4 regions of the Cernens ardua genome follow, and region 3 is predicted to be linked to each of the others. Evidence: predicted binding sites of a transcription regulator. Region 3 holds the regulator's gene; each other region holds the start of a gene.

Region 1 (7,435 bases), on a different contig from region 3:
CCGGCTTCTTCCAGCAGGTGTGTTTGCCCGCCTGCCAAGGCACGATCTGCCCAGGCTCTAAACGCGCCACGCCAATCGCCTGAAGGAATTTCACCGATATCACCTTCTCTTAGCTCAGGGGGAAGATCTTCCACCAGCACCTCACGCCCGGATGCCATGACCGTCAACCAGCGACAGGTATTTTCCAGCTGCCGAACGTTCCCGGGCCATGGCAAGTTAGAGAGCCGCTGTTCAGCTTCAGGCGTCAGTATTTTAGGTTCAGTGGATAACTCTTTGGCTGCTTCAGCAAGAAAGTGACGCGCGAGTCTTGGGATATCTTCGCGACGTTCAGACAAGCGGGGAATATGAATACGAATAACGTTCAGGCGGTGAAACAAATCCTCGCGAAATTGACCTTCTTCTACCCGCTTTTCAAGGTTCTGGTGTGTCGCCGCGATAATACGCACATTGGCCCGTACAGGCGTATGTCCCCCTACACGATAAAATTCGCCATCCGAGAGTACACGCAGAAGACGCGTTTGCGTATCTGCCGGCATGTCGCCAATTTCATCCAGAAACAACGTACCACCATCCGCCTGTTCGAAGCGCCCTCGACGTTGTGCAGAGGCGCCCGTAAACGCTCCCTTTTCATGGCCGAACAGCTCGGACTCCATCAGATCCTTGGGAATGGCTGCCATATTTAACGCAATGAATGGGCCTCGTGCTCGTGGGCTATGTTGATGAAGGGCTCTGGCAACCCTTTCCTTACCTGTCCCGGACTCACCATTGATCATGACTGTAATATTGGAGTGGGACAGCCGCCCTATTGCTCGGAAGACTTCCTGCATGGCCGGTGCTTCACCAATGATCTCTGTCGTAATGCCTTCCGGTTCTTCCACGGGGGCACTGCGCTCGCGAACGTGTGCAATGGCACGGCGAACGAGAGAGAGCGCTTCGTCCACATCAAAAGGCTTGGGTAGATATTCAAAGGCGCCTCCCTGGTAGGAAGCAACTGCACTATCAAGATCAGAATGGGCTGTCATGACAATGACCGCCGTTTCTGCTGCCACCTCCTTGACTCTGGCCAAGAGCGACAAGCCATCGGTACCCGGCATACGAATATCCGTAATAAGCACTTCAGGAGGATGCTGTTCAATTGCACTCAACGCTTCATCCGCACGTTCAAAGCTACGCACGTTAAGGTCAGGCTGTGCCAATGTTCGCTCCAGCACCCAGCGAATCGCTCGATCATCATCGACGATATAAACGCTTGCTACGTCACTCATGACGACTCCTCACCCTACTTGAATGGTACCTACACAATAGAGGCACCTATTGTTTTCATCATTGACGACAGCGTTCATTGTGCAACCACCGACGCCTCTTCTTGAGATAAAAGATTTCTCTTCAAGACTGCACCATAGGCAGCAACAGCCTGAATTCGGTTCTGCCCGGAATACTGTCACACTCAATGGCCCCCTGATGTTGCCCAAGAATGGACTGGGAAATCGAGAGCCCCAGCCCTGTTCCCTCCTGCCGGCCGGTAATCATGGGGTAGAACAGGGACTCACGCAGGTGCTCCGGGATACCGGGGCCATTATCAATAATCTGTACTTCACACATCAGCTGGTGGCGTTCATTGGAGATACTGAACTTGCGACCCGCTCGTGTTCTCAGCAGTAATCGAGGTGAAGGTGTACCGCTCTCCTCCATCGCCTGCAAGGCATTACGTGCAACGTTCAATACGGCCTGAATCAGTTGTGATTTGTCGCCCAATACATTGGGAAGGCTAGGATCATAATCACGCACAATCTCAACATTGTGGGTTTGAACACTCAATAATGTGTGAACGTGCTCGATGACTTCATGAATGTTGACCGGCATATAATTAGGCAAAGTATTAGGCCCCAACATGCGGTCCACGAGGTCTCGAAGACGATCAGCTTCCTCAACGATAATATGAGTAAACTCGGCCAGTGCAGGGTCGGGGAGGTCACGCTCCAATAGTTGGGCCGCACCACGAATCCCTCCCAGTGGGTTTTTGATCTCGTGTGCCAACCCTCGGGTGAGCACTTTCACTGTCTCGTTACGCGCTGCCAACGCTTCTTCCCTTGCAATGCGCAATAGCAGCTCGATAGGCTCCAGTTCAATCACCAGCTCATCTGCTGAGACAGGGGTTGCCGTATAATCCACTTTGATCTGATCACCATTCGCCAGACTCAATACAGCTTCACGCTGAGTATAGGGGCGCTGCGTTTTCAATGCTTTTTCCAAACGCGTCAGGATCTGACTATCCTGCCCTCCCAGGCAATCCAGAGGTTCACGTTCCACCCGATGAAAGCTGATACCGGTTAATGCTTCCGCCGCCGGATTCAACCAACGGACTCGCAACTGCCCGTCCAACAGGACGACGGCAGTCGTCAAGTGCTCCAACAAGCGTAGGTAGAAGCCATCCATCATCATCAAATCCAGCCAAATTGGTACGTCAAAGTAAGGTCAATGCAAGAAAAATGCCTCGGCGGTCATCCTGTATAACACGGTGCAAGAAACACGCCAGCACAGAGCATACAAGCAATAAAGAGGCTAAAATGAGCCAATTCAACACATTGCCCCCAAGTAAACCTTAGCCCTATGCACCAAAATCGTGCAAGTCAAAAAAGAAAACCCCAGTGTTTCCCAACACCGGGGTTCTTTAACAACAGCTACGTCCAATCGCATCAGGATGAACAAGCTATCAATGTGATAACCGAAGCACAGACATCATCGCAATACCGGATTATCAAAGGCCATGGATTCACCAAACCTTCATTCCCAAGAACCGGTCCCTTTGGGACCAGTCCCTGGATCTTTCCGCAGGTTATAAGCTGAAGTAGCGATTACACGCTGTAGTACAGCTCGTACTCAACAGCACTGGGCACCATGCGAACAGCGTTTACTTCTTCCATTTTCAGATCGATATAGGCTTCGATCATGGATTCAGTAAATACACCGCCTGCGGTCAGGAATTCATGGTCTTCTTTCAGTGCATCAAGTGCCTGCTCCAGACTGGAAGCCACCGTCGGCACCTGGCTGGCTTCTTCCGGAGGAAGATCATACAGGTTTTTGTCCAGCGCATCGCCAGGATGGATTTTGTTCTTGATACCATCGATACCAGCCATCAGCAGTGCAGAAAAGGCCAGATAAGGGTTAGCGGTCGGATCAGGGAAGCGCGTTTCTACACGTTTGGCCTTGGGGCTGGACGTGTAAGGGATACGCAGGGAAGCAGAACGGTTACGGGCACTATAGGCCAACATTACCGGTGCTTCGAAACCGGGAACCAGACGCTTGTATGAGTTGGTAGACGCATTGGTGAATGCGTTCAATGCACGCGCATGCTTGATAACACCACCGATGTAGTACAGGGCTGTTTCAGACAAGCCAGCGTATTCGTCGCCCGCGAACATGTTTTCGCCGTCTTTCCAGAAAGACTGGTGAACATGCATACCTGAACCGTTATCACCTGCCATCGGCTTGGGCATGAAGGTCGCCGTTTTACCATAAGCGTGTGCCACATTGTGGATCACATACTTCATGGTCTGAACTTCATCCGCCTTTTTAACCAACGTGTTGAATTTAACACCAATTTCGTTCTGGCCTGCGTTAGCCACTTCGTGGTGGTGAACTTCAACAGACTGCCCCACTGCTTCCAGCGTGTTGCACATCATTGCACGCAGATCGTGGAATGAATCGACCGGAGGTACGGGGAAGTAGCCACCTTTGACACGCGGACGGTGAGCCATGTTGCCGTCTTCGAAATCTTCGTCGGTCGCCCAGGCGCCTTCTTCCGAAGAGATCTTGAAAGACACTTCATTCATGCTGTTCTTGAATTTGACCTGATCGAAGATAAAGAACTCAGGCTCAGGGCCGAAGAATGCAGTATCACCCAGGCCGGTGCTTTTCAAATAGGCTTCGGCACGTTTGGCGATAGAGCGGGGATCACGCTCATAGCCTTGCATGGTAGCAGGTTCAATGATGTCACAACGGAGTGTAATAGTGGCATCTTCGGTGAAGGGATCCAGATAGGCTGTACCGTCTTCAGGCAACAGAATCATGTCGGATTCGTTGATACCTTTCCAGCCGGCGATGGAAGAGCCATCAAACATCTGTCCGATTTCAAAGAACTCGTCATCAACCGCGGAAGCAGGAATAGTGACATGCTGTTCCTTGCCCTTGGTATCAGTAAAGCGAAGATCGACCCATTTGACGTCATGTTCTTCGATGAGGGCAAGCGTCTTCTCTGACATTGTAGTCTCCAATCACTAACGTATTAACTTGATCGCCTGAAACAGCAGATAACTCACGATGGCATTCCACCGCACAACATCATGCTGACCGACACTGCCGATTAAGGCTCGTGACATAGCGCCTTTAAATCCACACCATGCACCTGAATGACAGGCTTGTATTACACAGTACCCGATACAAACTTGCAGCTTCATTGGCTACATGTCGAATATAACCAGTTCCTGTTACATTTGTCTGGATGCATCACATCATTTGTGACGGATGCTGGTTCATGTGTTCTTTTTTGATGCATGGAGTATGCCAGAATGACGCATTTCAATAAAAAGACATGCCAACTCATTGATTAAAAGAATGATTTGGCTTATACGAAAATCATTCTTTGCTTCCATCGGGCCCATTTCCATAGGAGACACGCCCTTAAAAAAACGGTTTGCACCAAAATATCCCAAAAAAATATTTTTTACGCACCAAAAGCGAACACATTAAAAATATCGCCACGTCTTACTCACCACATGACTGTCTCCGTGTAGCGATTAAATTGTGCCTATTTCAGACTATTGATGCTTAACCTGCTTACACTTTTCCAACATAATGCGCAATAAGCTATGACGAAAGGCTAACTACGCGTACAATATGGCCTCTTATTCCACGGACACTCGGTTGCGGAACTTCTTAAAGTGTGTGCATGTCCGTGTACATGAACAAGGATCACGAACATGTCAGACCAAGAACTAGACCCAAGAATCAAGAATCTTCGCAATATTGCGATCATCGCGCACGTTGACCATGGTAAAACCACACTGGTCGATAAACTTCTGCAGCAGTCAGGTACGCTTGACCGCCGTACCGAAGGTCAGGAGCGCATCATGGACTCCAATGACCAGGAAAGAGAGCGCGGTATTACCATCCTCGCAAAAAATACCGCTATTCAATGGCATGATTACCACATCAATATCGTGGACACCCCCGGACACGCTGACTTCGGTGGTGAAGTAGAACGTGTCATGTCGATGGTGGATTCGGTGCTTCTTCTGGTTGATGCAGTGGATGGCCCGATGCCCCAGACCCGCTTCGTTACCCAGAAAGCATTTGATCAGGGGCTGAAACCCATCGTTGTGGTGAACAAGATTGACCGCCCGGGTGCCCGTCCTGACTGGGTTATTGACCAGATCTTCGATCTTTTCGATAACCTCGGCGCCAGCGATGAACAGCTCGACTTCCCGATTATCTATGCCTCCGCATTGAACGGCTTTGCCGGTCTGGACCCGAACGATATGGCTGAAGACATGACCCCCATGTTCCAGGCTATCGTCGATATCGTCGAGCCACCCAAAGTAACACTGGATGGCCCATTCCAGATGCAGATTTCTGCGCTGGACTACTCCAGCTATGTGGGTGTTCTCGGTGTAGGCCGCATCAAGCGTGGTTCGGTCAAACCCAACCAGCAGGTTTCCATCATTGATATTGATGGCAAAACGCGCCGCGGCAAAGTCGGTCAGGTAATGACTTACCTCGGGCTGGAACGGGTTCAGACAGAAGAAGCCACGGCTGGTGACATCATCACCATTACCGGACTGGATGAACTCGGCATCTCCGATACCATTTGTGATCCTTCTGCGGTGGAAGCACTTCCTGCGCTCACGGTGGACCAGCCAACAGTCTCCATGACCTTCCAGGTGAACGATTCACCCTTCTCCGGTCGCGACGGTAAATTCGTAACCAGTCGTAATATCAAGGAGCGTCTGGACGAAGAGCTGATTCACAACGTGGCGTTGCGTGTGGAGCCGGGTGACTCTCCCGAGAAATTCATTGTTTCCGGACGTGGTGAACTTCACCTCTCTGTACTAATCGAAACCATGCGCCGCGAAGGTTACGAGCTGGCCGTTGGTCGCCCGGAAGTCATCATCCGCGAAATCGATGGTGAGAAACAGGAACCTTACGAAGAAGTCATTATTGACTGTGAAGAGCAGCATCAGGGCTCTGTCATGGAAGAGCTGGGCTACCGCAAAGGTGAGCTGACCAACATGAACCCGGATGGTAAAGGGCGTGTGCGTTTGGACTTTATCATTCCAGCGCGTGGCCTGATCGGCTTCCGTGGCCAGTTCCTGACCCTGACCTCAGGTACCGGTATTCTAACCAGCCGTTTTGATCACTATGGCGCACTGAAACCTGATGCGACCATCAAACGTCGTAATGGTGTACTGGTGTCCATGGCAACCGGCAAAGCCCTGGCCTATGCGCTCTACACGCTGCAGGATCGCGGCAAACTGCTGATTGGTCATGGTGAAGAAGTGTATGAAGGTATGTTGATCGGTATCAACAACCGTGCCGATGACATGGTCGTGAATCCGACCAAGGCGAAGAAACTCGATAACATGCGCTCCTCCGGTGCTGATGAAGCGCTGGTGCTGACGCCGCCGGTTAAATTCACGCTGGAACAGGCTATCGAATTCCTTGACGATGATGAGTTGGTGGAAGTAACGCCCAACCACATTCGCCTGCGCAAGAAACACCTGACCGAAAACGAGCGTAAACGTGCTGGACGTAACGGCTAATCGAGTAAAAGCCTGTACAAGCCAACGCTAAACAAAGGCGGCGTCCCTGTTAAAGGGATCGCCGCCTTTTTTGTAGCCACATTTTTTCAAAACGTGATTATTTTTTCTTGAGATCAACCAGCCGCAGATAGGGTTTCACCGCTTCCCAACCTTGCGGGAACAGTTTCTTCGCATCTTCATCTTTCACCGAAGGGGCAATAATGACGCGGTCACCTTCGTTCCAGTTAACCGGTGTAGTAACTTTCTCTTTGTCGGTCAACTGAAGACTATCCAGCACGCGGAGAATTTCCCTGAAATTACGGCCGGCACTGGCAGGATAAGTGAGAATCAGGCGAATTTTTTTCTGTGGATCAATAATAAAAACTGAACGAACCGTCGCCGTATTATCGGCATTGGGATGAATCATGTCATAGAGTTCAGCAACCTTATGATCCTTATCCGCTAACAGAGGAAAATTCAGGTTCGAACCAGAAATATCCTTGATATCAGCATCCCATTTTTCATGATCGCTCAATCCATCCACTGACAAACCAATCGGTTTGGTATGACGTTTGTCCCATTCAGGTTTTAAATGGGCCACTTCGCCCAGTTCAGTGGAGCACACAGGGGTGAAATCA
Region 2 (7,435 bases), on a different contig from region 3:
TTATTTAACAGGTAGTCACGCTGGAACTCATGATCCACCCCTACGACCACATCGTGGCGCATCCCCATAAGAAGGGTATGGCCAATGAAGTCAAAGGAAGCATATTGCTCACGACGATCGAAGCCATGATTGGCATCAGCGCGTCTTTTTATATTGCCATTGAGAGGGTTGACGGAGATGACACGGGGCTGACCATCACTATACTGCCGACGAATAAAGGCATACGTCGTTCTCGAGTACCAATGATGACTGAGGCTATGTTGCCACCATCCGGTGACGTTATTGTCATGTCCGAATACATGGCTCCACGGCTCATCGAAACGATGCCTTCTACCGACATGGACGGGCTGGCCTTTTACAAAAAGGGTTCCGCGGTCCATGTCCAGATTATAATGGCTATAGGTATAGGCAAGATTAACGGTATCGTGTTCACCCTCCCATCGTAGACTGGGCGCTATAATCGTACGCCGGTTTTTACCAAATTCTCTCCACGACTTTGTTGCCGTACGATCTGCAATCAATCGATACGCCAGTCCTGTTTGCCCTAGGGGGCCGGTGATATCAACGGTTCCATTGCCTCCACCAAAAGAGCTGGCATTTCCGCTTATTAAAGTACGTGCATGGTACTCGGGTTTTTTGGTTACCAGATTAATGACGCCTCCAGGGTCCTGCTGCCCGCGGAACATGGACGCTGGTCCCATAAGAGATTCGACATGATCTATCGTCGCCAGCGATAGTGTACCCCGCGGTTGGCGTATCCCATCCACCAGAATGGAACCATCCTGATTACTGCCAAAACCACGCTTGACAAAGCCATCCTCAGTACCGCCCATCGAATTCCCCAATGTGATCCCCGCCTGAGAAGCCAAAGCGTCATCGAGCGTATGGCTATTCTGATCTTCAATCACTTGTGACGTAACGACATTAACGGTATGAGGATCATCCAGAAAGGAGACCGGCCGTTTCCCGGCAATACTACTTTGTGTGACCGTATATCCATGCAAAGGAATATACCCCGGCTGTTTACCTTCCACCGTCATGGTATTCAAGTAAGTGGTTTTTTGACTTGAGGCCGCTGTATCCGTTATGGCTTCGGCAAAGCACAGGTTTGCATAAAAGAGTGTTGCGCCAACAAATGTCGCGATGAGAATGACGCGGCGATCACGCTTTTGTGGTGTGATCAGGCGAAAAAAACCATCTTTCATTAGGGGGAACTCTATACATTGATGACGAAGGAGGACAAGACGCCATGATTACTGGTTTATCGAGTGATCACTTTCATGGGGGGATCCCAGGCTCCCCCAATAGATACCGGCGCCAAGTACGGGGGCTGCCGGACCCAACAACGCCCTGAAGGTTTTCATCGGGGATATATCCGAAAAAGTAGAGGGATACAGCCATTTGGCTACCTGCATGAGGTCAACGACTGCATAGGGGCCTTGATGAAGACCGTGCCAAATGACATAAAAACGTTTGTCTTTCACGGCACGTAGCGTTGTCCATCCGGACATGTCATGTGTCAGATCAACCAGTTTTTGCTGTATGTCACTCTCGCTTGCCCCCGGACCGAGACGAATCCCGCGTTGAGCAACGTTCATTCGGGCTGTATTGATCACAACATCGGTAGGATGCCCCAATATCCACTCATTGCTTAAAAGGGTCGCCTTGTCAGAGGGAATGTTATGGGCAATGTTCTTTCCACCAGCGGCGGTCACAATATTATCCATCCCTGTGCGTATATTGGTGCGACAACACTGTGTTTTTATTCCCGGTGTGATGTTAATGAGGACACTGGGATGATGCTTCATGAGAGCAACTCGAGTGGCAATCAAGTGCTGTTGATGTGTAATGATCTGTGTCATCCGGGTTGCCCTTTTTTCATGTCCCAATACACGTCCCAAAAGCGAGATGCTTTTCGCGGGATCTACTAGAGGATATTGGTCAAAATCCACATATATCCAGGGAATCTGCATCGATTGCATGACCTTTGCCAGCGTGGATCCTTCGATGGCACTTTCCTGATTGAGAGGAAGCACCACCAGGTCGGGCTTCATGGCGATAAGTCCCTCACCACTGATATGGGGACTGGGCGCAGGAGAAAGTGCAGGTAGATGTGCCAGGGCGGGCCACGCCTTATTCAGGACAGGCGCAATTTCAGGATCGATTCGAGAGAGAGGGTAATTCCATCCTGCCAATTGATCGGTTGGCCTCGGGGTCAAGGACATGATGGCATAGAAAAAACGGGGCTGGCCCAAAAAGACTCTTGACGGGCGATGATTGAGGGTGACGTGGCGGCCTGCCAGGTCAGTGACCGTCATCGGGTACTGTAGTGTTCCAGCCACTCCCTTGTTCGGTAGTAAATAACATGATACCGATAACAAGCAGAGCATGAGGATGGATAATGCAGTTTTCATACGTCTCCCCGTCATCCTGACAGCCAGCCATTGGAATGGTTTTTTGTTAAAACAGAGGCTTGGTTGCTCACACCCAGCGTGAAAAGTCCAATACATGGAATAGATGATACACTATCACAAACAATAATGATTATCATTTATTTTGTGGTTTGTTTTTTTATTTGATATCACTCTAAAAATTCTGAATCAGGGCGCAGAATTACGTCAGCAATTACATTTTATTTTTGTTGCGTCGGGAAACTAGTTAGCCACATTTCGATGAAGATCCCTCTTTTCGTGCATGAGATGAGCCATTTTGGCGCAAAATTTGACCATCCGGTCTGTTTTTTTTATGCGTATTGGTAAGCATGTTTTCCTATGTGACTGTTTTATCTGAACGAATCCTCGTATGGCATAAAGCTTGAAGTGTTCAAGTGTCGATAGATGATCACCGGTTTATGGACCTCGACTTCTTTCATGCAGAAGACATCAAAGAGGCAGAAAGAATCCTTGAGGTAATCGCCAATTCGAATACCAGGAGCGTCATCATGAAAACAGGGCTTTTCCTTCCCATCGCCAATAACGGGTGGTTGATTTCCAAAAATGCACCCCAGTACAAACCTTCGTTTGATTTATTGAAAAAGATTACCCTCAAGGCAGAGGATAACCATTTCGATTTCGCTGTTGCCATGACCAAATTCAAAGGGTTTGGTGGGGAAACCGAGTTTTGGGATCACGCGCTTGAAACGTTCACCCTTGTGGCAGGCCTGGCCGCCGTGACTTCAAAAATAAAACTCTTTCCGACGGCTGCTACCCTGGTCATGCCGCCTGCCATTGTGGCGCGCATGGCTGCCACTATTGATTCGGCCAGTCATGGGCGCCTGGGACTGAATATCGTGACGGGTTGGCAACGGCCTGAATATTCGCAGATGGGGCTTTGGCCCGGTGATGATTATTTCGCCAAGCGTTACGACTATCTGGATGAATATATTCGTGTGTTGAAAGAGTTGTGCCAGACCGGAAAGAGTGATCTGAAGGGAGACTTCTTCCAGATGGATGAATGTACGGTGAGCCCTCAACCGCAATCAGATATGCCTATCATTTGTGCTGGGCAAAGCGATACAGGGATGGCGTTCTCGGCCCGGCACGCAGACTACAATTTTGTCTTTGGCAAAGGCGTCAATACGCCAACCGCCTTTTCACCGGCAGTCGAACGGATGCGGCGCTTTTCCCAGGAAGCAGGGCGAGATGTCGGGAGTATCGGGCTTTTCATGATTATTGCTGCAGAAACAGAACAGGAAGCCCGCCAACGGTGGGAGCATTACAAGGCGGGTGCTGATGAAGGGGCTCTGAGCTGGTTAACGGATCAGGCTGCCAGGGATACGCGCTCCGGCAAGGATACCAACGTGCGCCAAATGAGTGATCCCACTTCGGCGGTCAATATCAATATGGGCACGTTGATCGGTTCCTTCGAACAAGTGGCGGCCATGCTGGATGAAATTGATGCCATGGACGGTGTAGCTGGAGTGCTGCTCACCTTTGATGATTTTGTAGAAGGTGTTGAAAACTATGGGCAACGTATTTATCCAAAAATGAAGTCTGGTTCTCTGAATTCCCTTGAGACTGAAATGGAGAAAGCTGTATGAGTGATGTCATCCAGAAAGATGCCGTGGAGAAAAAAGTTGTTGAAAATGGCCGTGAAGAAGAGGTCGTTCGGCCCTCATTTACTCCTGAAGGAAAAGGGATTACGTTAACAGCTCGCCCTGAATCATTGGTGATTGACCCTGCATCCACCGCACTGATTGTGGTCGACATGCAGAATGGCTATGCCAGTAAAGGAGGCTATTTCGATCTCGTCGGCTTTGATTTGAGTCATATCGAGTCAGTGGTATCACAAGTCCAGCGCTCGATTACTACCGCCCGTAGTGTTGGCATGCCAGTTGTTTTTTTCAAGAATGGATGGGACGCCGATTATCATGAGGCTGGTGGTGAGGGTTCACCCAACTGGCACAAATCCAATGCACTTAAATATTTGCGTGCTCACCCTGAAACACCGCAAAAGTTTCTCGCCCGTGGTGATTGGGATTTCGAACTGATCGATGCTTTGGTGCCTGAAGAGAACGATATTGTAATCAATAAACCTCGTTATAGCGGTTTTTATAACACGGCATTGGATAGCATGCTGCGCTCACGTGGTATTCGTACATTGATCTTCACTGGGGTGGCGACCAACGTCTGTGTTGAATCGACGATTCGTGACGGCTATTTCCTTGAGTACTTCTGCGTACTTCTTGAAGATGCCGCACATCAGGCCGGTCCGCGTGAAGCGCATGATGCTGCTGTCTTCAACGTTGAAAAATTCTTTGGCTGGGTCAGTGATGTAGATCACTTCTGTGAAGAAGTGAAGAAGTGAAGAAGTGATGAAGTGATGAAGTGATGAAGTGCTACTCATCCTTTCACTGGAGTGATCGGCATTTGGTTCCTTTAAAGCGGATCATTCAAACGCTGTAACATTGTCATTACGTTTTCAGGGAGTCGTGTTATGCCTAAACAGATTGTAGTTCCACAAGGAACATCCGCCCCTTTGGCCCCTTATTCGCCGGGCACTCAGGCTGATGGCATTGTTTACGTTTCAGGGACTTTGCCGTTCGATGAAAATAATGACGTTGTTCATGTCGGCGACCCGGCTGCTCAAACACGTCATGTACTTGAGATTATTAAATCAGTCATAGAGGAAGCGGGTGGCACCATGGATGATGTGACGTTCAATTCAATTTTCGTCAGTGATTTTGCTCATTATGGTGCTATTAATGAGGTCTATGCCGAATATTTCCCTGGTGATAAACCGGCGCGTTTCTGCATACAGGTTGGCCTTGTCAAGCGCGATGCTCTGGTTGAAATTGCGACGGTTGCACACGTTGGAAAATAGCTCGCATGTCGAAAATAGGGTATATGAAGAAAAAAGAGTAAGTACGGAAAACAGAGAGAGCTGTCTGTATGCGCCATGGTGAGTCAGCGTCGGTTTATTCGAGCACATAATCTTCATATGCTGAAATCAGGAGGAACAATATCGGTCATCGATGAAAAGAAAAAGATAAAAAGGATATCGATCCGGTAATGCTTAGGACTTTGGTATACTCGCGCGCCAGGATCAATAGTGTATTGATGGCTCTTTCATGGCGCGCTGCTTCTCTTGTATCCCCTTCTTTAGATGTATTCCCTATAGAAGAGGGCTTTCATTTCAGGTAACCCATGAAGGATTGTTTTATAACAAACTATTGAGTGCATGGCGGTTTTTGACATGGATGCCAACAGATAATAATGGCAGCCATTGGCCATCATGCCTCTCTATAATGGATATTGATGACTCGTGCGGCAGGAGACTCCATGAATGAAACAATAAAGAAGTCCCGTTTGATCGAGCGTGGTGGGCAAGTCGAAATGGTCGTTGGTGATGACGTTAAAAAAAGTCGTTTCTTCAATCCTGACTTGGCACCGACGCGGCTTTCCGAACGTACATGGAATACCTGGCATGTGGCGGCGCTTTGGGTCAGCCTGTCAATCTGCGTGCCCACTTATACCCTTGGGGGAGTTCTTACCACTTATTTTGGCCTGAGCATGATGCAGGCGGTAGCGGCCATCGTGGTTGCCAATCTGATCATACTGATTCCCTTGACATTGAATGCGGTGGCAGGTACGCGCTACGGCATTCCCTTTCCCATTTTTCTGCGTAGCTCGTTCGGGCTTACCGGGTCGAATATTCCTGCCCTGATTCGTGCGTTAACAGCCTGCGGCTGGTTTGGCATCCAAACCATGTTTGGTGGAATGGCACTCAGTCGTTTGGTTGGTGTCATTGTTCCCTCATGGCATCTATTGGGCGCCAGTGGCGATGTGATTGGTTTTTTCGTTTTCGGCGCGATGAATCTTTATGTGGTCATCAAAGGTTCGGAATCGATTAAATTACTGGAAACACTTGCTGCGCCCATACTGGCTGTCGTTTGCCTGGCACTTTTGTGGTGGGGGCTAAGCGAGGTACCGCTCAGCCATCTTTTGCACCAGACCTCACTTGGGAATGAACACACGACTCCGCATTTTTTCGCGGGTGTCACGGCCATGGTCGGGTATTGGGCTACATTGTCTCTGAATATTCCTGATTTCAGCCGTTTCGTAAAAAATCAGCAGGCCCAGATCTGGGGGCAGATAATCGGCTTACCTACCACCATGTTCATGATGGCCATGCTGGGCGTGGTGATGACAGAAGCATCCGCACAATTGATTGGTCATACCGTTGCAGACCCTGTCAGTTTGATCGGTGCTATTGGTAACCCGCTGTTCGTTGCGATTGCCATGGTGCTTATCGTATTGGCAACGCTCTCCACCAACGCGGCAGCCAACGTAGTGTCGCCCACCAATGATTTGCAGAATATGGCGCCGCGGTGGATTACGCGCACCCGTGCCGTGCTTATTACCGGGTTGGTAGGGTTGTTGTTAATGGCACATGAGCTATTGAAGCAGTTGGGCTGGATACACTCTGATTTGAGCATTGAATCATTATTGTCCAACTGGTTGCTTTCCTATTCGAGCTTGCTGGGGCCTATTGCCGGGATTATGGTCGCGGACTATTTTATCATCGAACAACAGCAACTGGATCTTATTGGCCTATATCGGGAAGATGTGTATCCACGCTGGAATATATGCGGGATTATTGCTTTCATTTTGCCTATTATTGCGACTGGATTTTCCATGTTTTCGCCTACGGTTCACTGGTTTTACGATTATGGCTGGTTTACCGGGTCCATTTCAGGCGGAATCATCTATGTTATTGCGTGGAAGATAAAAGCGGCGTTGCAACCCGGTAGGCAAGTTGTTGGATAATCAGAGGGGGCGTGCAATGAGGAGGTGTTTCCGCGGGTGAAACAGGGGGTTGAAATCAAGCCCCGGACAAGCGCTTGTGAGGAGGATACCCGCTTTGCCCATTCATTTGGAAAAACCTTCCCTGACTCTATTACCTGCTTATCAAAGGGCATTGGAAAGAGGGTTTT
Region 3 (7,435 bases):
GAAAGGGAACTAGTTTCCTGAATGGGCACTCGAATGCTCGGTATGTCGAGATACTCATATGCATAAGGTACATCATGCATGCGCTGAACATGCATTTATTTATCAACACGGTTGATCCTTAAGGATATACAGGATGGCCTGGCTTAAAAACAACGCTTACCGCTTGGGTTTGCTACTGATTATCGTGGTCGCAGGTATTTTTCTTGCCTATATTGATCAGAATACGCAAAGTCTCCAGCAATCGCCGTTACCTCAAAGCGCTGAGGGAACACCTGATCAATATCTGGAAAACGCGCAATTGACCCGATACAACGCGGATGGGCAACCCTATCAGCGCATGGAATCCCCCCGCGTCAGTCACTATGCCAGCAATGGCAGCAGTCAGGCCGAGCAACCACGGATTCAGGTCATCGATAGCTCGAACCGTACGTGGCATATCAGTGGTGATACCGGGCAATTGGATAACGGCGGTAACAATATTACACTCACCGGCCATGCTTTGGCGGTACAACCCGACAATCTGTGGCGAATGACCAGTGATATCGTGCATTACAATCGCCCTCAAGGGCGTGTCTGGAGCAATACTCAAAGCTTCTTTCATCAGGGGCAGCAGGAGACCCAGGGAAGCACATTCCAGGCCTGGATCAACAGTAATCACATGGTGTTGCAGGGAAATGTCAGCAGTAGCTTCAACCCTCAACGTCGTTAACGCTGGAGGTGTCGTGCGTTACCCAATGCGGTATGCCGTATTCACCTCCCTGGCGCCAGCGCTCTAACATTTTCAGGCTAGTGGCCCACGGCCGGTAGTTAACATCGGATACTTCGGCACTAGCCAGTATCCTTTATATCTTTTGTATAGCAAGGAACACTTGGACATGATGCAAGCTCGGTTTATTGCTTCTCTTTTGGTTGCGGGATCCATGGTAGCTGGCTCCATAGCAGCACCTGCACTGGCCGCTGCACCCGATACCAGCCTCCCCATTCATGTCGTTTCAAATCAGTTGACCGCTGACAACAACTCCAAGGTAGTTACCTACACCGGAAATGTTCATGTCACCCAAGGTGGCCTTACTCTTGATGCGGATCGCGTTAATCTTTATTTGGATAACAGCAATAATCTGGTTCGCGTCAAAGCCACGGGGACAGCCAATAAACGTGCCTTTGTGCAGCAGGCGGCCACAGCGACAGCTCCGTTGATGCGTGGTTGGGGTAACGTTATCAACTACTGGGTTACCCAGCATAAAATGGATATGCAGGGCAACGCTGAGCTACACAGGGGAACAGATACCTTTACTGGCCCCTTCGTTGAATATTACATCGACAGCCGTCGGGTCAACGCGAATGGCAGTGGCAACAATGCCAAGGGCGGTAGTACGGGTGATGCCTCCAACAGCACTAGTGGACGTGTCAACATGACCTTTACGCCTTCATCCAATGGCCAGAGCAAAACAGGCGGCTCAAGCCAAAAGTAGAACAGGCACAACTGAATCAGCTATACGCAAAAGCAGTAAAAAGCGGCAAGAGCAATAGCAGCCCATGCACCGGAGTCTTTGATTGATGAAAACACTGCACGCCTCGCACCTGGTAAAAAGTTTCAAAAAACGGCGCGTTGTACAGGATATTAGTCTGAATATCAGTCAAGGCGAGATCGTCGGACTACTCGGCCCCAACGGCGCAGGTAAAACGACCTCTTTTTACATGATCGTCGGGCTGATACAGGCAGATGCCGGCCATGTCGCTATTGATGACAAGGACTTGAGCAATGCCCCCATGCATGTGCGTGCACGTGCAGGCATCGGCTATCTCCCGCAAGAGGCCTCGATCTTCCGCAAATTGACGGTCACCGACAACATCCTCGCCATCCTCGAAACCCGCAAGGATCTGAATCGTCAGCAACGTCTTGACAGGATGGAGCAGCTGCTGGCCGAATTCAGCATTGAGCATATTCGCAACAACCGCGGCATGAGTCTATCTGGTGGCGAAAGGCGTCGTGTCGAAATCGCCCGCGCCCTTGCGACTGAACCTGCTTTTATCCTGCTGGATGAACCCTTCGCCGGGGTAGACCCCATCTCGGTCAATGAAATCAAAGGGATTGTACGTCAGTTACGCAACCGTAACATCGGTGTACTCATCACTGACCACAACGTGCGTGAAACGCTGGATATCTGCGATAATGCTTATATTGTCGGTGAAGGTAAAATCATTGCTGAAGGCGATGCAGATGCGATTCTGGCAAATCAGCATGTTCGTGATGTCTATCTTGGGCAGGACTTCCGCCTCTAACGTGCTTTATTGCGCATAAAATAGAGGCATCGTGTTAGTCAGTTACACAATACGTACCCTACTCTCCATGGCGTTTTTACGTAGGCCAGAGCGCATGACTGTGCATGCGCCCAGCCGCAGAAGCGAATATGGTTGCCCTGCCCATCCAGGGAGAAACGCCTGATCGCAGTAAAGCTCAGATGAGCATAATAGCCCAACACTTGCTCGTTCTGTTCATTCACCTCTACGCGTGTAGCCCTTTGAGCCTTTATCGCATGTCGAGCAAGCGATACCTCCATACCAGTGCCATGTACTTCCAGGCGCCAGGAACAGCACCTTGGCGTTACCGTCTTTCACATTACAACATCCCTATAAGCTCCCCTGCCCCCCTAAAGACCGTCAATGCAACCCTGTTGAAATACTGATTCAGAATAATCAGCCTCAATTCAGCAAGATCATGCTGCGCCAGAAAATGAAGTGTCATACGCACCAAAGACTCTCAAGTCCGTATTAGCGACTGATAGTCTGCATTACCTGCGCCCTCGATTTGCATACGTTGGCCTTACCGCTCATTTCATCCAGTCACCACATATATTTACAAGGTGGAAACCTGCCAGTGAGCCTGCTTTTCAAAGGAATAAAATTTTCAAAACCATAAAATATTAGCCATATTATTTCAATATAATCGTTTTTTTAGTAGTGGCATAATAATTGCTATCAATTTATATTTTTCGCTTGCACACAAAGGAATAGGCGGTATAGCGTTAGAGGTATCGACTGATTATTTTGATAGATACCCGACCATGATGAAATCTTCACTCCAACTTCGATTCGGTGCTCATTTAACCATGACGCCGCAGCTTCAGCAGGCTATCCAGCTGCTGCAGTTGTCCACGCTTGAGTTGAATCAGGAGATTCAGACTGCACTCGAAAGCAATCCCATGCTCGAACTGGAAGAAGACTTTTACGATGCCGAAAGCAGCGAAGAGCCTTTGACCAATGAAGAAGGGGAATGGTCGAGCGATATCCCTGAGGAGCTGGCACTGGATAACGACTGGAGCGATACCTTCCAGGATGCAACGCTTGCCAGCATCAGCAGTGGCAGTGGCGTGTCAGACAATACGATGGATCACGAACGAAATGCGAGCAAGGAGACACTTTACAGTGTCGTACAACGCCAGATCGAGCTATGCGATTTCGATGATACAGAGCGTGCCATTGTCGAAACATTATTGGATAGTTTGGATGAAAACGGTTACTTGCGTGCCAGCACGACGGATATTGAACAGAGCCTCAAACAACAGGATGTCGTGAATGCTAACCTTGCACGCATTGAAAACGTTCTGACTGAGCTGCAGTCGCTTGAGCCAACCGGTATTTTTGCACGTAACCTGCAAGAGTGTCTGTTGCTACAACTTGAGACACTGCCTGCCGATACAGCCAATCTGGCACAGGCAAAGCGGCTCGTTCGCCAGTTCCTTGAGCCGCTGGCAGCGTGCGATATGAAACTGTTGAAACGCCGTCTGGGGCTGAATGAGCAGGCGCTGGAACATGTTATTGCGTTGATCCGTGGGCTGGACCCTTACCCAGGACAGCGCTTCACCCATCATACTGATAGCTATGTGATCCCTGATCTGACGCTGGCTTATCATCGTCGCTCGGGGTGGCACGTCGAGCTTAATCCTGACGCCCTTCCCCGAGTGCGTATTCAACCCGATTACGCGGCACTGGTACGGCGGGCGGATAAAAGCGATGACAACACTTTTCTCAAACAACATCTTCAGGAAGCACGCTGGCTACTTAAAAGCCTTTCCAGCCGCAATGAAACGTTACTGAAAGTAGGACGCGAAATCTTTATTCGTCAACGTGATTTCATTGAAAAAGGGGAAGAAGGTATTCGGCCGTTGATTCTTGCCGATATCGCGGAGGCAGTAGGGATGCATGAATCGACTATCTCCCGCGTGACGACCAATAAATATATTCACACACCACGCGGTGTGTTTGAGCTGAAATACTTTTTCTCCAGCCATGTGGGGCAGGATAATGAAGCACACGCCAGTACCGCTATTCGGGCACGCATCAAAAAGCTGATCAATGAAGAGCCTGCACGGCGACCATTATCGGATGCCAGCCTGGTCAATGCATTGGCAGAAAGCGGCATCATGGTGGCACGGCGCACTGTTGCCAAATACCGTGAATCCATGGGTATACCTGCTTCCTCCGAGCGTAAACGACTCGCCTAGAAGCGGTATAATCATGTCAGGTTGCATACAGACCAGGCCGTTATAACCGTATGACATCAATAAGGCCTGTATTTAATCTAAAATGGTTCTTGTCGTCTTCATGACGAACAGATTACAGTGAGAGAGCGACATTCAATAAGACAGGTTCTTTTATTTCGAGTCGTTTATTGAAAAGCACATACATACGTTTAGAAGCTGTTACGTCAACAAGGTGCCACGCCACCAGGAGGCAAGTCATGCAACTGAACATCACTGGCCATCACATCGAATTGACCGAAGCCCTTCGCGGTTTCATCCAACAAAAACTGGCCCGCCTAACGCGTCACTACGACAATATCGCCAATGTGCAAGTTACACTCTCGGTTGAAAAGGGAAGAAAGCAGGCCGCCTGCCTCTTGAATGTTGCCGGCAAGGATCTGCATGGTGCTGATGAGCGCGGTGACATGTATGCTGCTATCGACTCGTTGATTGATAAAATGGACAGGCAACTCGTTAAATACAAGGAAAAAGTGCAGGCGCATTCAAAAGGCGTGGGCTCCCTGGGGCTTTGATCATTAGGGCCATACGTACTGGAAGCGTATTTATTTAGCCATGATTTTGACTTGTCGAACAATTCGCACTTTTGAATGTTTGCTGGCATCCATGGCATGCAATAGCATATTTCCAACGCAACACGCCTGCGGGCGTGTTGTTTTAGGTCACCTTCGTTACTCTTTTTCATGCTACGTCCATAACTTCTACCGATGGTGTCTGAACGGTCACTCTTACTTTAACCATTAGCCCTTTTTAACCTTTAGCCCGGCCTGCTATATTCACTACTCCCATTACAATCCTATCGTTCTGTACATTTATATTCCCAACAGGAAGACCAAGAAGGTACTTTTAACCATCCTGTCACAAAAGGTCAGGTATGCTAGTACTCATCGGGCCCGTCAATGATCATCGATATAGAAACACCATCAGTAAAATAGGTATTTTATTTCCAAAAGCGTGTCCATGCAGATTACACTTGGGCCTCAGAAGTTAATAATTCGTAACATTCTTAGGTATTTTATAAGGACTTATCACTCATGCAGGTGGTTATCATCAGCGGACGTTCCGGATCGGGCAAATCCATTGCGCTACAAGCGCTGGAGGATCTCGGCTATTACGCCATTGATAATCTACCCTCCATGCTACTGATCGCATTACTCGATGAGCTGCAAACCAATTCGCCAGAGCGCACTAAAGTGGCCGTGAGTATCGATGCACGCAATGTACCCGAAGCTCTGGTACGCCTGCCCGAACTACTCGAATTTCTGGAGCCTCGAGACATCGATATACAGGTCATTTATCTGACGGCTGACCCTCGCCAACTGCTCGAGCGCTTTTCCGCAACACGCAGACGCCATCCGCTGACGCTCGGCACAGAAATGACATTGACAGAGGCAATCGAAACCGAGGAGAAATATCTCTCCCCCATTCGGGATCTGGCAGCGCTCATCATCGATACCAGTAATCTCTCTGTACATGAATTGCGTTCACGCATGGCCGAGCAAGTGGCCGCCCACGCGCAGAATCAGATGACACTCAGCTTCGAATCATTCGGTTTCAAACATGGTGTTCCCCATGATGCGGACATGGTCTTTGATGCACGTTGCCTACCCAATCCGTATTGGGATATAACCCTAAGGGAATTTACCGGCCGTGACACACCCGTCATCGAATTTCTGCAAAAAACACCGGAAGCGGATCGCATGGCACGGGATATCATTGACTGGTTGGAGCGCTGGTTGCCCAACTATATGTCGACACATCGTAGCTATTTTACGGTGGCAGTGGGCTGTACCGGTGGGCAGCACCGTTCTGTCTATCTGGTGGAACAGCTTGCTCGCCACTTCGCTGAAGAGTATCCGTCGGTCCGCTTGCGCCATCGGCAGCTCAAACTGCAACAGAAGATAGATACACATCACGCTTAAGATAGAAGGTAGAAGGTAGAAGGTAGAAGGTAGAAGGATAAGCAATCACCGCCCGTCAGTTGCATGCCCTACCCATCATTACCCGCTATTATTGTTGTAGCGCTTACTACTCACGGCTCTACGACTAAGCTTACTACCATTCTGCCCTTCTGAATGTTTCTGATCTTTTACTGCTTTGCAGTCCTCCACTACAATATTACTGCCCCGATACGAGCACTCCTTATCCAGCCACCGTCATCTCTCGGATGAGCCAGCTACCAGTGTGGGTGCCCCCGCGAGTATCAACATCACTACCGACTGCTTGCAGGCCGCCCAACATCTCTTTCAGATTGCCTGCGACCGTAAATCCTTCGATGGGGTACTGGATTTTGCCATGCTCCACCCAGAAGCCTTGTGCACCACGTGAGTAATCGCCGGTCACCAGATTTACCCCCTGCCCCATCATCTTTGTAACCAACACGCCTTTCCCCATGCGCTGCAACATCTCTTCTGCGGATATGGCAGGTGCCAAAACGCGTAGATTATGGGCGCCATCTGCATTGCCTGTCGTCGGCAGTCCCAACCGGCGACCACTGTAAGTGGAAAGCAGATAACTGGCGATGCACCCCTGATCAATGAAAGTATTATTTTGGGTACACACACAATCGCTATCGTAATATGTGCTGGCCCAGCCCCCTTTTTCGTGGGGACGTTCTACAAGCCCGAACCAATCGGGCATCAGGGGCTCACCCAGTGCATTCAATAGAAAGCTGGCGCCCTTGTACTGCGCTCCACCGCTGAGGGCACGGATCACCATATTGATCAGAGCTTTGGCTATCGGAGGAGAAAACATGACGCAATAGCGCCCTGTCCTGACCGTTTGTGGTGATCTTGATGCCAGCGTTTTTTCTGCTGCTTGCTGCCCAACAAACCGAGGCGAGGCCAACGCTTCGGGAGCGCGACCCAGAGTATACTCAACCTCCTGACGCATCC
Region 4 (7,435 bases), 440 kb from region 3:
ATCGCGACAACAGCTGCTGTACAGCTACTTGTCACAGAATAGTCGCTAAATCCCATTTTAGCACGTTTTAAATGCATTAAGGGGTATTCGCCCCTTAACCCTCGACAAAAGTCGCATTAGTTGCTGTCTCGATTCAGCAGAAAATAAACAAGTGCAGCAGTGATACCACCACCAAAAATCGCAAAATCATGCAGGGAATCGACCGGTATAAGCGTCATGACCAACGCAACAATAATGGCCGGGACGAGTGCCTGAATAGCCTTGGGATTGATACCATTACGATACCAGTACTGTCCCCCATGGTCGCGACTGTACAGGGAATCGATATGTATCTGCTGATGTTTCACCCGATAATAATCGGTCAGGATAATGCCGTAGATCGGCCCGATGACAGCCCCCAGTATGCCCACGGTATATTGGATGAGTTCAGGGCTATTGAACAGCTTCCATGGCATCACCAGAATAGCCCCTAAAGCAGTGATAAAGCCGCCGGTACGGAAGGATACCCAACGCGGCGCCACATTCGAAAAATCAAATGCCGGTGAAACAAAATTCGCCACAATGTTGATACCCATCGTGGTCAACATGAAGGTCAATGCTCCCATCAACGCCACCGTTGTGTCGTTCAATTGTGCCACGGTCTGAATGGGATCGGTGATCATTCTGCCAAAGACTGGCAATGTGGCTGACACCATGACCACGGTGGTGGCCGAAAAGAGCAGAAAGTTGATCGGCAACCCCCACCAGTTGCCACGGCGAATAACCTTCATGCTACGGCAATAGCGACTGAAATCGCCGAAACTCAAGGTCGGCCCCGCAAAGTAGCCGACCACCAGAGCAGTGGCTACAATCATTTCCCACCCCTGCATGGCAGGTGAAAGCACCTTGTCGCTGAGGGAAAAATGCAGATTCTGCGGCCCCGCTTCTATTACCAGCCAGCCCGCCAGCATGAACATGGCGAGGTACACCAATGGTCCGGCCCAATCAATGAAGCTGCGTACACTTTCCATCCCCTTGATGAAGACCAGTACCTGAAAACACCACAGCGCCATAAAGCCAAGCCATCCGATGGCAGATAACCCAAGAAAGTGCATGTGTTCAAGAAAGGCAAGCGAAGGGAAAACGCGTAGCAGTACGATAATCAGCGCATTCGAGGCCAGAAATGTCTGAATACCAAACCACACCAACGCAATACAGCCACGCACCAGCGCAGGAATATTGGCCCCAAAGACGCCGAATGATATACGACAGATGACGGGATAAGGCACTGCCGCCTGTTGGGATGGCTTCGCCAGCAGGTTGGCAAAACATTGCACTATAAGAATGCCCACCAATAATGAGAGCATAACCTGCCACCCTGCCAATCCAAGGGAGAACAGGCTTGCTGCAACAACATAGCCACCTACACTATGGATATCCGACATCCAGAATGCGCAGATGTTATAAGCGCCCCACTTCTGTTTTACCGGCCCTAAATCATCATTGTAGAGGCGGCGGCTGTAACCCGGTGGGATGGTGGCATGAGCATCGTTCACAGCAGTGAGTGGCGCATCTGTTTCTACAACGGGTGAATGAACAATGGATGAAGCAGGTTGAGGCATGGGTGACTCCTTGGTTCAGGGCAGGGTCAGAGGCAGCGCATGTCAGGACATGTCACGGGTAAACACCGAGCATGGGGCGTCTTTATTTTTGTATACAATCCCCATGCCAATATGAACGTCTTTCGTAAAGAGGGATAACGTGGGCCCTTACCGTTACCGCCATGCTTTTTTGCCCTCCCTCTCCCATTCTCTTTCCCCTGTCTTCCCGCACGTTTACTCGATCGTTCTCTCCTGCGGCCCAATATAGGGATATTTCGATTAGCCTTCGCTTACGCCATCGTCGTTATTCAGGCATCAAATAATGCAATGCCAAATACCAGGACGCATCGGCCAGGTGCAGAAATTTGGCAGCATGCACCATGATGGCACTTTTGTACGCAGCACTGTATACAATAACGTGTACACTAAAGATGGAAGCTTATTACTTCAGATTGAACGCCAGGGCGAGTACATAAAGAATAATCAGCGCCACCAAAGAACGCGTTTAGTGAGGGCAATAGTTTGAGCTCGGTTGGCACAACATTTGCCATTGAAGAGATATAGCAATGTGGATACCCATTCAACCTGCCTTTCAAGGGTAATTCCGATGAACAGACGAGAAAAAGTCATGAATGAAAAAGGTCTGAAACAAACACCGCGTTCAGCATCGGAAGCATCCGACATGATGGACCACCCGCGACGCGATCAGCTCATTCATCACGCATTGACCGACGCCATTGTTACCCATCGCCTGTTGCCTAATACACGCCTGCCGGAGGATGCGTTGTCACGTGCTTTCAATGTTAGCCGCACGGTGATCAGACAGGCACTTCAGCAATTGGCACATGAACGTTTGGTCACATTGATTCCGAATCGCGGCGCCCACGTAGCAATGCCCTCACCTAAAGAAGCCGAAGAGATTTTTGAAGCACGCCGAATTATCGAAGTCGCATCCTTGCAAACGCTCGAATTACCGCTCTCACCAACGTCACTAAACTCTCTCAGGTATATAACGCAAGAAGAACAGTGCGCACTCAAGGAAGGACGTTGGCAGGCAGCCATTCAGCTCTCGGGAAAATGGCATGTGGCACTGGCCAGCATGAGCTGCAATGACACACTGACCGACATCATTTCGCAGCTGGTGGCCAGAAGTTCACTATTGATCGCGCTCTATGGCACACCGCTACAACCGGGGTGTAAACATGATCACGAACACCTGCCTTCACTGCTTGAGCATGGAAAGAAACAACAGGCCTGCGAGTGGATTCACGCGCACTTGAGCCACATTTTTGAAGGTTTGCGTTTTTCGTCAGCGCATCAGGCAACACCTGATTTTGGCGCGCTATTCAGCGACCACCCAGCCGCAAGCCCCATGGAATGACCCTTGGCAAAACAAGATTATGACCTTCAGGATACAAAACAGCATGCGAATTCATGTCATCAATCCGAACACCAGTCAGGCGATGAGCGAAAAGATCGCCGAAGCAGCTTGTAAAGCGGCACAGTCAGCCGAAATCGTCATGCACACCAACAGGGATGGCGCGCCATCCCTCGAAAGTCACTTTGAGGAAGCGATCGCCGTACCGGGTATACTGCGCATCGTGGACGAGATTACACGTGAAGCCCGCGCCGATGGCATTCTGATCGCTTGCTTCGGAGATCCTGGCATACATGCGGCGCGCGAAATAGCCACTGTGCCTGTCATGGGTATCGCTGAAGCGGCCATGCGGACAGCCACCACCATCGGGCGACGCTTTTCGGTCATGACCTCACTGGCTCGCACGCTTCCCATGGCAGAAGCTATTCTGCGCGACACTGGGCTAAATCAGTGCTGTGCCCGCCTTCGCGCGAGTGAATTGGATGTTGCTGCATTGGAAGATATTGCGCCAGAGGCCTATCAGCAGCTGTTAAATGCATGTAAACAGGCGATCAAGGAAGATGAGATAGATGCACTTGTGCTGGGCTGTGCGGGTATGGCCGATTTGACATCAAAACTTAGTAAGACTCTGGGTATTCCAGTAATTGATGGCGTGGCCGCTGGCATTCAGCAGCTGGAAGGATTGGCGCATTTGGGGCTGAAGCCTGCCAAAACAGGTGACCGTGCAACGCCACCGAAAAAAGAACTCTATGGGCCTTATCAGGATCTGGCACGTAAATAACAGTACGCCAGCAAATAATATGGGGGATTGCCGTTCAGGCCTCACACAGGCCACACAACTTCCCTCGTCACATGATTTGAATAATAGATAAACACAGGATCCTCCATGACAGCCAACGCCACACCCCCTCATTCCTTAATCGCCCAACGTGACCTGCGGGGCTATGCAGGTCAACCTCCTGAAGTGAAATGGCCGGGAAATGCACGTATTGCAGTGCAATTTGTCGTTAATGTGGAAGAAGGAAGTGAGAATAACGTTATCCATGGTGACAAGGGGAGCGAGACATTTCTTTCGGATATCATTGGAGCCGAATCCTACCCGGCACGCCACATGAGTATGGAATCCCTGTATGAATACGGCTCACGCGCAGGATTCTGGCGTATTATTCGTGAATTCGATCGTCGCCACCTCCCTATTTCTGCCTTTGCTGTCGCCATGGCACTGGAGCTTAATCCAGAGATAACACAAACACTGATCAACCGTGGTGATGAGATCGTGAGTCATGGATACCGCTGGCTTCATTATCAGAATGTGTCTGAAGCCGTTGAACGCGAGCACATGGAGAAAGCCACCGAGATCATTACCTCGTTGACAGGAAAACCGCCCTTGGGCTGGTACACCGGTCGGGACAGCCCCAATACGCGCCGTTTACTGGTAGAACAAGGCGGTTTTCTTTACGACAGTGATTATTACGGTGATGACCTTCCCTTGTGGACCACCGTGACCACTTCTTCAGGGGAAAGCAAGCCGCATCTAGTGGTTCCCTACACACTGGATGTCAATGACATGAAGTTTGCCAGCCCTGGGGGGTTTAACAGCGGTGAACAGTTTTTCTGCTACCTGCGAGATGCCTTTGATGTGCTCTATGAAGAAGGAAGCGAAACACCGAAAATGCTCTCCATCGGCTTACACCCACGCCTGATTGGGCGCCCGGGCCGATTCAAAGCGCTTCAACGCTTTCTTGACCATATTGAACAACATGATCGGGTCTGGGTCTGCAAACGGAGTGATATCGCCCAACACTGGATACAACATCACCCCTATCAGGGGTAATCTGCTTTTCATCGATATTGATAAGTACAGTATTACTCTGAGCCACCTTGCTCCCAACAACATGAAACACTTGTTCGGTTGAAAGAATATGCATTGGGTGGTGTGAGCGTAAACTGGATCAAGAAGACAGTGCCGATGACTACTTGACTGACCGCTTGTGCCTGAAAATTCAAAAGGTCATAAAGGGTAAGACACGCTGATCTGGCGCTTACTGGAAGCCCTCACATTATCCTGACGGGACGATGATGAGGGCTTGATCACTCAGCCGTTACATATCAATGCCATCAGGCTACGATCATTATGAGGGGATGCGATCAGGGAGATCCCCCAGGGCGCCCCCTCCTGCTCAAACCAGGGCAAGGCAACCACCGGCGCGCTCCACAAGCCTGCCAACGCCGTCATCCCCATTAATCTCGTGCGGTAAGCCGCCAATGGCTCCCCTGTCAGCGTCAGCATAGGCGAGGCCCCTGGCGTACTGGGCAGGCAAATCAGCCGCTTGCTGTGATGACTTAATTCATTCAACCATTCGACGATACGTTTACGCGCTTGTATCGCTTTGTTTTCGTCTTCCTGCGTCAAGGTAGCACACCAGTCCAGACGTGACTGAATATCGCTGGCAATATTGGGACGAACGCGCGTAATCCAATCGCCGTGACGTCGCCAGATATCGCGGCCCTGTAATACCCGAAAAGCTTCACTGGCGCGCCCCATTATATCAGCGGAAAGTATCTGTGAGGTGGCCTTTAGACCCAACGAAGACAAGTGAGATTCAATCATATTGGCCCTGAAATCGACACCTTCCGGTTCCAGAACACAGACCTCAGAGAACTCAGTTACAGGTTGCTTTGGCAGCAAAACATCAGCGGCTCGTGCCAATATCTCTGCATCACGTGTAAGTAGCCCCACCGTATCGAAATGGAAGGCCAGCTCCTGTACAGCACTGATATCTATAACGCCCCAACTGGGTCGCAATCCATAAAGCCCACAATAGCTGGCAGGAACACGTATGGAGCCCCCGGTATCCGTGCCCAAACCGATGTCGGCTTCCCCTGACGCCACCGCAACAGCTGACCCCGAACTGGAGCCTCCGGGCAAACGATCAGGGGCAACCGGATTGACCGGCGTACCGTAATGGACATTGGCACCATTCAGGCTATAGGCCAATTCATCCGTTTGTGTTTTTCCCACATACGTTGCCCCCGCCGCCAGTAATTTTTGTACAGCGGTAGCGGTGCATTCAGCAGGCTCATGCGTTGCGGCCCAATCCGGATTACCGAAGCCGGTCACTGCACCTTTTATATCAAACAGATCCTTTACTGCCAGCCGCAAGCCACTGAGCTCTCCCTCACCCAACATCTTCTCACCCGGAGAAACAAGAGCCGGACTATCTGTGACCCACACGGCATCATTAACACGCATGTTAAAACCTCATGATCATCAATTGCCTTCACCCTGATATCAGGATGACGACGTGTATATAGTTAACTGCTGAATACAAGTGCTACATAACTAAAGCAAAACTGATGCCAATGACCGATATCAACTCCAATGGTCAATATAAATCCAATGGCCGACGTAAACTAAAAAAAGAAGCATCATCCGACTCGCCAACGGTTCGGACAATGACCCCTTGAAAATATAACGATCATCAAAAAAAGGGTATCATCCCTAAAGAGCCAAACCATTTGGCCGATAATAGGCATAGCCAAGAACGTATAGATAATCCCTAAGGAAACGTCCCATGTCATTGAAAGCAATACGAGGCCCTGTTCTTCACTTCACACGTGATCCGGGGGATGATGCCCGGCCGCTTGAAGGCAGCGTAGCGTATCTGGAAGACGGGATTATCCTGATACGGGACGGCCATATTGATACGATTGCCCCCGCGGAAGCATTGCAGGCAACCTTGCCTGCCGATATTACGGTCGATCATTACCCCGAAAAGCTGATTATGCCGGGCCTGATCGATGCGCATGTGCATTTTGTTCAGCTCGGCATCATTGCCTCCTATGGCAGGCAATTACTCGACTGGCTGAATAACTACACCTTCCCCGAAGAAGTACGCTTTTCCGACAAAGCCTATGCCGAACAGGTGGCTGATCTTTTCATTCAGCAGCTGTTACGTCATGGCACAACGACCGCCATGGTGTTTTCCTCCAGCCATGCTCACTCGGTAGATGCTCTGTTCTCCGCAGCACTTGAACGCAATATGCGCCTGATGACCGGCAAGATGCTGATGGATAGAAATGCGCCGCCCGCCTTGCTGGATGACGCCATCACCGGTATTCAGGAATCTCGTAAACTACTCGAGCGATGGCATCACAAGGGAAGGCTTGAGTACGTGCTTTCGCCCCGCTTTGCCCCCACCTCGACTCCTGAACAATTGAGTGCTGCAGGGCAATTCCTTAAAGAGTATCCCGGCATCGCCATGCAGACACACTTGAGTGAAAATCTTAATGAAATCGAGTGGGTGAAAGCGCTTTACCCCGAAGCCGATGATTATCTGGATGTTTATGCACGTGCCGGCTTATTACAGGAGCGCTGCTTTTTCGGCCACGCGATTCACATAGATGACAGTGTACGCCAACGAATCAAGACGGCCGGCGCTGGTATCACGGTATGCCCAACGTCAAATCTGTTTTT

What was found. The regulator sigma-54, encoded in region 3, starts transcription at its own class of promoters, with help from an activator protein. The targets are predictions, from matches to a motif close to TGGCACNNNNNTTGCTNT.
Region 1: glnL (nitrogen regulation protein NR(II)) is a predicted target of sigma-54. The motif match lies at 2,518-2,535, and genes of this name have one in related genera.
Region 2: rutA (pyrimidine utilization protein A) is a predicted target of sigma-54. The motif match lies at 2,804-2,821, and genes of this name have one in related genera.
Region 4: LMG33818_RS01225 (NCS1 family nucleobase:cation symporter-1) is a predicted target of sigma-54. The motif match lies at 1,693-1,710, and genes of this name have one in related genera.

Annotation. Positions count from the first base shown of each region.
Region 1 is NZ_JBPCZH010000004.1:279,809-287,243, reverse strand. It holds gene glnG (nitrogen regulation protein NR(I)) at 1-1,265, opposite strand, end outside; gene glnL (nitrogen regulation protein NR(II)) at 1,387-2,442, opposite strand; gene glnA (glutamate--ammonia ligase) at 2,856-4,262, opposite strand; gene typA (translational GTPase TypA) at 4,980-6,818, shown strand; gene LMG33818_RS09265 (peroxiredoxin) at 6,916-7,435, opposite strand, start outside.
Region 2 is NZ_JBPCZH010000007.1:48,819-56,253, forward strand. It holds gene LMG33818_RS11800 (TonB-dependent siderophore receptor) at 1-1,205, opposite strand, end outside; gene LMG33818_RS11805 (ABC transporter substrate-binding protein) at 1,254-2,414, opposite strand; gene rutA (pyrimidine utilization protein A) at 2,942-4,039, shown strand; gene LMG33818_RS11815 (isochorismatase family protein) at 4,036-4,806, shown strand; gene rutC (pyrimidine utilization protein C) at 4,936-5,322, shown strand; gene LMG33818_RS11825 (NCS1 family nucleobase:cation symporter-1) at 5,781-7,268, shown strand; gene LMG33818_RS11830 (GNAT family N-acetyltransferase) at 7,363-7,435, shown strand, end outside.
Region 3 is NZ_JBPCZH010000001.1:688,098-695,532, forward strand. It holds gene lptC (LPS export ABC transporter periplasmic protein LptC) at 134-709, shown strand; gene lptA (lipopolysaccharide transport periplasmic protein LptA) at 876-1,472, shown strand; gene lptB (LPS export ABC transporter ATP-binding protein) at 1,558-2,283, shown strand; gene LMG33818_RS03085 (GNAT family protein) at 2,322-2,561, opposite strand; gene LMG33818_RS03090 (hypothetical protein) at 2,621-2,752, opposite strand; gene LMG33818_RS03095 (RNA polymerase factor sigma-54) at 3,066-4,505, shown strand; gene hpf (ribosome hibernation-promoting factor, HPF/YfiA family) at 4,742-5,056, shown strand; gene rapZ (RNase adapter RapZ) at 5,576-6,463, shown strand; gene LMG33818_RS03110 (metallopeptidase TldD-related protein) at 6,684-7,435, opposite strand, start outside.
Region 4 is NZ_JBPCZH010000001.1:248,600-256,034, forward strand. It holds gene LMG33818_RS01225 (NCS1 family nucleobase:cation symporter-1) at 117-1,601, opposite strand; gene LMG33818_RS01230 (GntR family transcriptional regulator) at 2,188-2,961, shown strand; gene LMG33818_RS01235 (aspartate/glutamate racemase family protein) at 3,005-3,739, shown strand; gene puuE (allantoinase PuuE) at 3,845-4,792, shown strand; gene LMG33818_RS01245 (amidase) at 5,054-6,211, opposite strand; gene guaD (guanine deaminase) at 6,534-7,435, shown strand, end outside.